Anaerocolumna sp. AGMB13020: one gene and its partner. Each later gene encodes a partner of the first gene's protein in a complex. Links are inferred from orthologs where the notes say so. Each region holds a gene or a part of one and is shown on either strand. Other genes may lie near its edges.

What was found. Proteins that work in one complex are often made in the same cells at the same time.
Region 2: R2R35_RS24000 (region 1) and rny share a complex: the UniProt entries of both Bacillus subtilis proteins name them as parts of the possible RNA degradosome complex. The link is inferred for Anaerocolumna sp. AGMB13020 from one-to-one orthologs.

Annotation. Positions count from the first base shown.
Region 1 is NZ_CP136910.1:5,691,756-5,696,361, reverse strand. Bases 829-3,778 are described here. They hold R2R35_RS24000 (polyribonucleotide nucleotidyltransferase), read right to left. Parts: upstream 3,373-3,778; coding sequence 1,285-3,372; downstream 829-1,284. Other genes in these bases: R2R35_RS23995 (NAD(P)/FAD-dependent oxidoreductase), read left to right, coding at 3,714-3,778; R2R35_RS24005 (helix-turn-helix transcriptional regulator), read right to left, coding at 829-1,031. Outside these bases: more of R2R35_RS24005, read right to left, coding at 18-828; more of R2R35_RS23995, read left to right, coding at 3,779-4,606. UniProt on the Bacillus subtilis protein: Involved in mRNA degradation. Catalyzes the phosphorolysis of single-stranded polyribonucleotides processively in the 3'- to 5'-direction. Necessary for competence development in Bacillus subtilis.
Region 2 is NZ_CP136910.1:5,272,253-5,276,206, forward strand. Bases 947-3,915 are described here. They hold rny (ribonuclease Y), read left to right. Parts: upstream 947-1,640; coding sequence 1,641-3,191; downstream 3,192-3,915. Other genes in these bases: miaB (tRNA (N6-isopentenyl adenosine(37)-C2)-methylthiotransferase MiaB), read left to right, coding at 947-1,193; proC (pyrroline-5-carboxylate reductase), read left to right, coding at 3,554-3,915. Also shown: more of miaB, read left to right, coding at 1-946; more of proC, read left to right, coding at 3,916-3,954. UniProt on the Bacillus subtilis protein: Endoribonuclease that initiates mRNA decay. Initiates the decay of all SAM-dependent riboswitches, such as yitJ riboswitch. Involved in processing of the gapA operon mRNA, it cleaves between cggR and gapA.

The sequences.
Region 1 (4,606 bases):
TTCAGCAATCTTAGCTTTTATTCGAGTATTTTTCCCATATCTGTTCTATCATACCCGGACATATGCTCTACTTCTGTTTGAAATTCCCTGGAATTTAATATTTCCATTATACTTTGAAACCAGAAAGTCCGGTATGCTTCTTCTTTCACAACAAGATCATAGCTTTCTGATTGAATAGGAATGAACGCAAGGCCAGCCATCTCCTTACTTACTCTTTCTATCCCCAGTGATACATCTGCGCTTCCTCTTGCTACTGCTCCTGCACAAGCCAAATGTGAGGTCACTTCCCTGTTATACCCGTTTATCTGCGCTTTGTTGATTGCAAGGCTTCTTAAGTGTTCATCCAATAATATCCTTGTACCGCTCCCTTTTTCACGATTTACCATACTTACATCTTCTCTTGTAAGATCTGCAAAACCTTTTATCTCTTTGGGATTGTCTTTTCTGACATAAAAACCCTGTGTACGGCATACGAGATGGATACGGCGATAAAGGGTTCCTGGCAGCATTCTTCGTACATACTCTTTATTATATTCACCGGTATCACCATCCCATAAATGAACGGTTGCCACATCCACTTTATCCTGATACAAATCGTATAACCCGTTATAGCTTCCTTTATAGGAACGGAAAATGGAAGTCTCAGTAAGTCTGGCAGCCAGATGATTACATAAAGCTTCCAGTAAAATATCCTGTCCGCAGATTATGATGTTTTTCCCTTTCATCACATCCAGTTCCTCCAGCCCATCGTAGTCTGCCGGAACCGTCCGCCGTTTTACAGACGAAGACACCTGCCCAAAAGCTGACTGGGTATTCGCTGATCCTTCTTCTGTAGTTTTCCCTTCCTCCTTGCTGGAATTATTATCCTGTTTCTTATTAAGATAAGTATCAAGGTCTGCTTTGCCGATACGGAACTGCCTGCCAATTTTCTTGCATTGAAACTCACCCCGTTTAATCATTTCGTATACGGTGCTCTTTTTTATTCTTAAGATATCTGCTACTTCCTGCGGTGTATAGAGTTCTTCGTTCAATGTTCGCTCCTTTAACCCACTCTAGGTACAATAATTTTTAATGCATACACTTACAAAACCTGTATGATTTCTTATACTTTCATATACAGCTACAATAATAATGAGTAAAATTATAAAAGCTGTCCTGTGATTTGTCAATAACCAGTAACTCCTGTTACGAAGTCGATTTAAATAAAAAAAGATTGTTACGTCTCCGGAAAAGGCTGGCGGTCTATTCTGCTGCCCTTTCCTAACGTAACAATCTTATAAAGTTTTATTTAACGTCTTTGATACTGAAGCTGATTCTTCCCATCTTATCTTTGCCAAGGCATACTACCTTAACAATATCACCAAGTGAAAGAACATCTTCTACTTTGTCAATTCTCTCCTTGGAGATCTTTGAGATATGAACCATTCCCTCTTTGCCGGGAGCAAATTCAAGGAAAGCACCAAATTCTTTAATACTTACTACCTTACCTTCAAAAATCTGTCCTTCTACGAAGTCTGTAGTAATTGTCTGAATTAATTTGATAGCCTTCTGAATACTTTCAGAATCTACACCGCATACAGATACAGATCCGTCATCGGTAATATCAATCTTAACTCCAGTCAGCTCGATAATCGCGTTGATGGTCTTGCCTCTCTGTCCAACTACATCGCCGATCTTAGTAGGATCAATCTTAATCTGAACAATCTTAGGTGAGTAAGGACCAACTTCTGTACGAGGTTCACTAATGCAGGGAGCCATAATATCATTTAAAATATAAGTTCTGGCTTCTTTTGTACGATAAATTGCTTTTTCAATAATTTCTCTGGTAAGACCGTGAATCTTGATATCCATCTGAATAGCTGTGATACCCTTATGAGTACCTGCAACCTTAAAGTCCATGTCTCCAAAGAAATCTTCAAGTCCCTGAATATCTGTAAGGATAATATAATCGTCATCTGTATCACCGGTTACAAGACCTACAGAAATACCTGCTACCATGCTTTTAATAGGAACACCTGCTGCCATTAAAGAAAGCGTGGAGGCACAGATACTTCCTTGAGAAGTGGAACCATTTGACTCCAATACTTCTGATACGGTACGGATTGCATATGGGAATTCTTCCTCAGAAGGAAGTACAGGCACTAAAGCCTTCTCAGCTAAGGCACCATGACCGATTTCACGTCTTCCAGGTCCTCTGGAGGGTCTGGTCTCACCTACGGAGTAAGAAGGGAAATTATAGTGGTGCATATAACGCTTCGTCTTTTCATTCTCATCGATACCATCTAACTTCTGGATTTCTGCAAGCGCTCCTAAAGTTGTTATGGTAAGAACCTGCGTCTGACCTCTTGTAAACATAGCAGAACCGTGAGTTCTTGGAAGTATATCAACTTCTGCCGCAAGATGTCTGATCTGATTAATGTCACGGCCGTCAGGACGCTTCTTATCCTTTAAAATCATCTTACGAACTGTCTTCTTCTGGAATTTATAAATAGCTTCACCCAGTAATGGAAGCCATTCCGGATGTGTTTCCTGATAACGTTCTACAAGCTTATCCGTAATAGCACGGATATTTTCTTCTCTAACTTGCTTTACATCAGTAAATACTGCTTCTTCCATTCCTTCAGGTGTAATAAAAGCAACCATATCTTCATAGAGGTCTGCGGGAGTATCACATTTGATGTAATCATGTTTGGGTTTTCCGCACTCTGCTACAATGGTCTCAATAAAAGCAATTACTTTCTGATTCAATTCATGAGCAGCAAAAATTGCTTCAATCATCTTATCTTCCGGTAATTCTGCAGCACCTGCTTCAATCATGATAACTTTTTCTTTGGTGGAAGCTACTGTTAAGCTTAAGGTAGATTTCTCTCTCTGGGCACTGGTGGGATTAAATACCAGTTCTCCATCAACCATACCAACCATGGTAGAGGCTGTAGGACCGTCAAAAGGAATGTCAGATATCGCTGTTGCGATAGCAGAACCAAGCATAGCGGTAAGCTCAGGACTGCAATCCTGATCTACGCACATTACAAGATTATTTAGGGTTACATCATTTCTGTAATCCTTAGGGAACAGAGGTCTCATAGGTCTGTCGATAACACGTGAGGTAAGAATTGCATTATCAGAGGCTTTTCCTTCTCTCTTAATAAATCCTCCGGGAATTTTACCAACTGCATACAATTTCTCTTCATATTCAACACTCAAAGGGAAGAAATCGATTCCTTCTCTGGGTTTATCAGAGGCTGTTGCTGTTGATAAAACAACAGTATCGCCATAGTGCATAAATGCTGCACCGTTTGCCTGAGCTGCTACTCTGCCTACGTCTACAGAAAGGGTTCTTCCTGCAAGCTCCATGGAAAAACTTTTGTACATGAAATATCTCCTTTATTATAGTGGATTTGCCAAAGCTCCGAAACTACTGAAAAGAACACCCTGTTTATACTTCTGCGCGGATGACCTTTTCAGAAGTCTCGGATACTCTCTCTGGCATATAGAACAGTAAAAAACCTGCTTCTTTATATTATAGCACTAATTAGTTAAAATTACTACTAAATTTTTCATTTGGTACCTAAAATAACCTGATATTGTTATAGGAAATAAGCCGTATACAAGATATACCATATTTCTTTCAGAATCTTCTTGCACTCTCATCCCTAATGTGATAGAATTTTTCTGGCAATTTGAAACTTTTACCTCACAAAAGGAGTGTTTTAATGCAGAAATACGACGTAATAATTATCGGTGCCGGTCCTTCCGGTATTTTTTGTGCCTATGAACTCATCAAAGAGAAAAAAGACCTGAAAATACTTATGGTAGAAAAAGGCCGCCCAATCGAAAAAAGAATGTGCCCCAAGAGAACAACCAAACATTGCGTTGGCTGTAAACCCTGCTCCATTACTACAGGATTTGCCGGTGCCGGAGCTTTCTCCGACGGTAAGCTTTCCTTATCCCCGGATGTCGGCGGAAATCTTCCTGATATATTAGGATATGAGAAAACCATTGAGTTACTAAAAGAATCCGATGACATTTACCTTAGTTTCGGTGCTGATACAAGCGTATACGGCATTGATAAAGACGAAGAAATCAGAGAAATCAGAAGAAGGGCTATAAACGCCAATCTCAAATTGATAGAATGTCCCATCCGTCATTTAGGTACGGAAGAAGGTTATAAAATCTATACAAGACTTCAGGAACACCTTTTAGCCAGTGGCGTAGAGATGAAATTTAACACCATGGTACAGGATATCCTTATAGAAGATAAGAAAGTACAGGCTGTTGTTTGTGCTGACGGTAATACTTATTATGCAGATGAAATCGTTTCTGCTATCGGACGTGAAGGCTCTGACTGGTTCAGCCATATCTGTCAGTCCCATGGTATCGAGACCAGGGTTGGTACTGTAGATATCGGTGTCAGAGTGGAGGTTCGTGATGAGGTAATGGAATTCCTCAATAAGAATCTATATGAAGCAAAGCTCGTGTACTACACTCCAACCTTTGATGATAAGGTAAGAACCTTCTGCTCCAATCCCTCCGGAGAGGTTGCAACAGAATATTATGAAAATGGTCTTGCTGTTGTTAACGGACATGCATATAAGTCGAAAGAAAT
Region 2 (3,954 bases), 420 kb from region 1 along the record:
TTTACAATACCTGTACAGTAAGAGAGAATGCCAATACCCGTGTTTATGGAAGACTTGGATATTTGAACAGCTTAAAGAGAAAGAATCCCAATATGATGATTGCCCTGTGCGGTTGTATGATGCAGGAGGATGCAGTTGTAGATAAGATCAAGAAGAGCTACCGATTCGTAGATATGATCTTCGGAACGCATAATATCTTTAAGATGGCAGAACTTATGCATACCAGAATACACAGTAAGACCATGATAATCGATATCTGGAAGGATACCAATCTCATTGTGGAGGATCTGCCCAGCGAGAGAAAATACAAATTTAAAGCTGGTGTAAATATTATGTATGGCTGCAACAATTTTTGCAGTTATTGTATTGTTCCTTATGTAAGAGGCAGGGAGAGAAGCAGAAATCCCGAGGATATTGTAAAGGAAGTAAAAGAACTGGTAGCTGACGGCGTAATAGAAATTATGCTGCTTGGTCAGAATGTTAATTCCTATGGAAAAAGCCTTGAGGAGAAGACTACCTTTGCCGGTCTGCTTAAACTCTTGGAGGAAATAGAAGGACTTGAGAGAATAAGATTTATGACCTCTCATCCAAAGGACTTATCCGATGATTTGATTGAAGTAATGAAGAATTCAAAGAAGATATGTAAGCATCTTCATTTACCGGTTCAGGCTGGCAGTACCAATGTGTTAAAGAAGATGAACAGAAGTTATACCAAAGAAGATTACCTGAGCTTGGTTGACCGGATTAAGACCGCTATGCCTGATATTTCCCTGACTACAGACATTATTATTGGCTTCCCGGGTGAGACGGAGGAGGATTTCTTAGAGACCCTGGAGGTTGTGGAAAAAGTGCGTTATGACAGTGCGTACACCTTTCTTTATTCCAAACGTTCCGGTACTCCCGCTTCGGTAATGGAGAATCAGGTAGAAGAATTGGTTGCCAAGGATCGTTTTGACAGATTGCTAAAGGTGGTTCAGAAGATTTCCTCCGAAATGACAGCAAGAGTAGCAGGAAATGTGGAAGAAGTACTGGTAGAAGAGATAAATGGGCAGGATCCTTCTCTTATGACTGGAAGGCTCAGCAATAATATTCTTGTACATTTTAAAGGATCTGAGGAACAGATCGGTAAAATAGTTAAGGTTAAGCTGGCTGAATGCAAAGGATTTTATTATATGGGAGAACTATGTAATTGATATAAATTTTTGTACCTATAAAAGCATAAAATACCTTAGTTTAAGCATTTTTATACTTTGACAGGGAAATGAAAATCAATGAAAGGGTCTATAATACTAAATAGAAGCCAACAAGATAAGTTGAATCATAATAATCTATTTCTTCAGGTTATTTGATCCTGAAAAATCGATTATAGGGTTCAACTTATTTATCTTTCTGTAAATGAAAACATCCAATATAATAACCTTTTTCTTATTACTGGAAGAAAATAATTATTTTATAGAACTGTTAGCAAGAATATAAGAAAGTCATGATGGGTTTTAGGTTATTGTGTCTAATTTCGGTGGAATTTGACATAATGCATAAAAATTTAATGGGGATACTTGACATACTCATGAAAACAGTATAAAATTTATATGTTGTATATTTGTACAATGAAAATTCAATAAGGAGGTGCTCCAGTGCCGATACCAGTTTGGGTAATAATAACTATTATTGCAACCTCGGCCATCGTTGTTCCTCTTGTCTGGAAACTTGCTATTTCCTACCATGTTAAGGTTGTAGAAGCCAAGATAGGTACTGCAGAAGAAAAAGCAAGGGAAATCATAGATGAAGCTTTAAAAACAGCTGAAACTAAGAAAAGAGAAGCCTTACTTGAAGCAAAGGAAGAGTCTTTAAAGACTAAGAATGAGTTAGAGAAGGAAACGAAGGAAAGACGAGCAGAAGTTCAACGTTATGAAAAAAGGGTTCTGTCCAAGGAAGAAACCTTAGACAGGAAAATCGAAGCACTCGAGAAGAAAGAATCCAGACTCTCTGCAAAAGAGGCTGAACTTGACAAAATCAAGGCAGAAGCTGAAGAGCTTCATGCAAGACAGCTGCAGGAATTGGAGAAGATTTCAGGACTTACCTCCGAACAAGCGAAAGAATATCTTTTAAAGACAGTTGAAGACGAAGTTAAGCATGAAACTGCAATGTTAGTTAAGGAACTTGAAAGCAAAGCAAAAGAAGAAGCAGACAAAAAAGCAAAGGATTATGTTGTTACTGCAATACAGAAATGCGCAGCAGATCATGTGGCAGAAACTACCATATCCGTTGTACAGCTTCCAAATGATGAGATGAAAGGAAGAATTATCGGAAGGGAAGGAAGGAACATTCGTACCCTTGAGACCCTTACAGGTGTTGATCTTATAATTGATGATACTCCTGAAGCCGTAATTCTATCCGGATTTGACCCTATCAGAAGAGAAGTGGCAAGAATTGCCCTTGAAAAGCTGATTGTGGACGGACGAATCCATCCTGCAAGAATTGAAGAGATGGTGGAAAAGGCTCAAAAAGAAGTTGAAGTCATGATTCGAGAAGAAGGTGAAGCAGCAACTCTTGAAGTTGGTGTTCATGGAATTCATCCTGAGCTTGTCAGACTTCTCGGTAAGATGAAGTTTAGAACAAGTTATGGACAAAATGCTTTAAAACATTCTATAGAAGTTGCCCAATTATCCGGATTACTTGCCGGTGAGATAGGCGTTGATATCAGAATGGCAAAGAGAGCCGGATTACTGCATGATATTGGTAAATCTGTTGACCATGAAATGGAAGGCTCACATATTCAAATCGGTGTTGATTTGTGCAGAAAGTATAAGGAATCTGCAATTGTAATTAATGCAGTAGAATCCCATCACGGCGATGTGGAACCTGAATCATTGATTGCGTGCATCGTACAGGCTGCGGACACCATTTCGGCTGCGAGACCAGGTGCCAGAAGAGAAACATTAGAAACATACACAAACAGATTGAAACAATTAGAAGATATCTCCAATAGCTTTAAGGGAGTAGATAAGTCATTTGCGATACAAGCAGGCAGAGAAGTACGTATTATGGTAGTGCCAGATCAGATATCTGATGCAGACATGATATTACTTGCCCGTGACATATCAAAGCAAATTGAGTCTGAGCTGGAGTATCCGGGTCAGATTAAGGTTAATGTAATCAGGGAATCACGAGTGACAGATTACGCAAAATAATGAATAGTTATTAAGATGGTCGAAATTCCTAATATAGGAATTTCGCCATCTTTTTTTGAAATCAGGTAATTTAATACTTTAATCTGATAAAATGATATGGTTTAAGCTGGCATTGAGGAAGTATGAAATAAAGGGCTTACGCATTCTGAATTGTTGTATTACCATATTTGTAAGCAGATGCTGTAGGTAATGGGCAGCTAATGTGATAAAGTAGTTTTATACTTCTTATTTGGACTATAACTTAATAGGGCTTGCAATATAATGGGAGATAGTTTGTTATTTGTTAGATTTTGTGATATTATTAGTATACAAGTCCTGATAAAAAATTCAGGGTAGCAGGGAATGGAACCAGGAGGATTACAATGGATAAAATCGGATTTATAGGTGTCGGTAATATGGGATTACCAATGCTTATGGGAGCTGTAAAGGTGTTTGGAAAGGAATCTCTTTTGTTTAATTGTGTGAGAGCTGAAAGAAAAGAATTCATAAATCAAAAGACCGGAGTTAATTTTGCAAATAACAACAAGGAGTTGGTCCAGTCCTGTAAATATATTGTATTAGCGGTTAAACCTCAGTTTTTTCATGAGGTATATGCTGATATAAAGGATAGTCTGACAACGGAGCATATCTTGATTTCTGCAGCGGCAGGTATTACGATTGCTGCTATGAAAGAGGCACTTGGTGTTTCAGTCAGAGTTGTTCGCTCTATGCCAAATACTCCCGCCCTTGTAGGAGAAGGAATGACAGCAGTCTGCTATTCCAA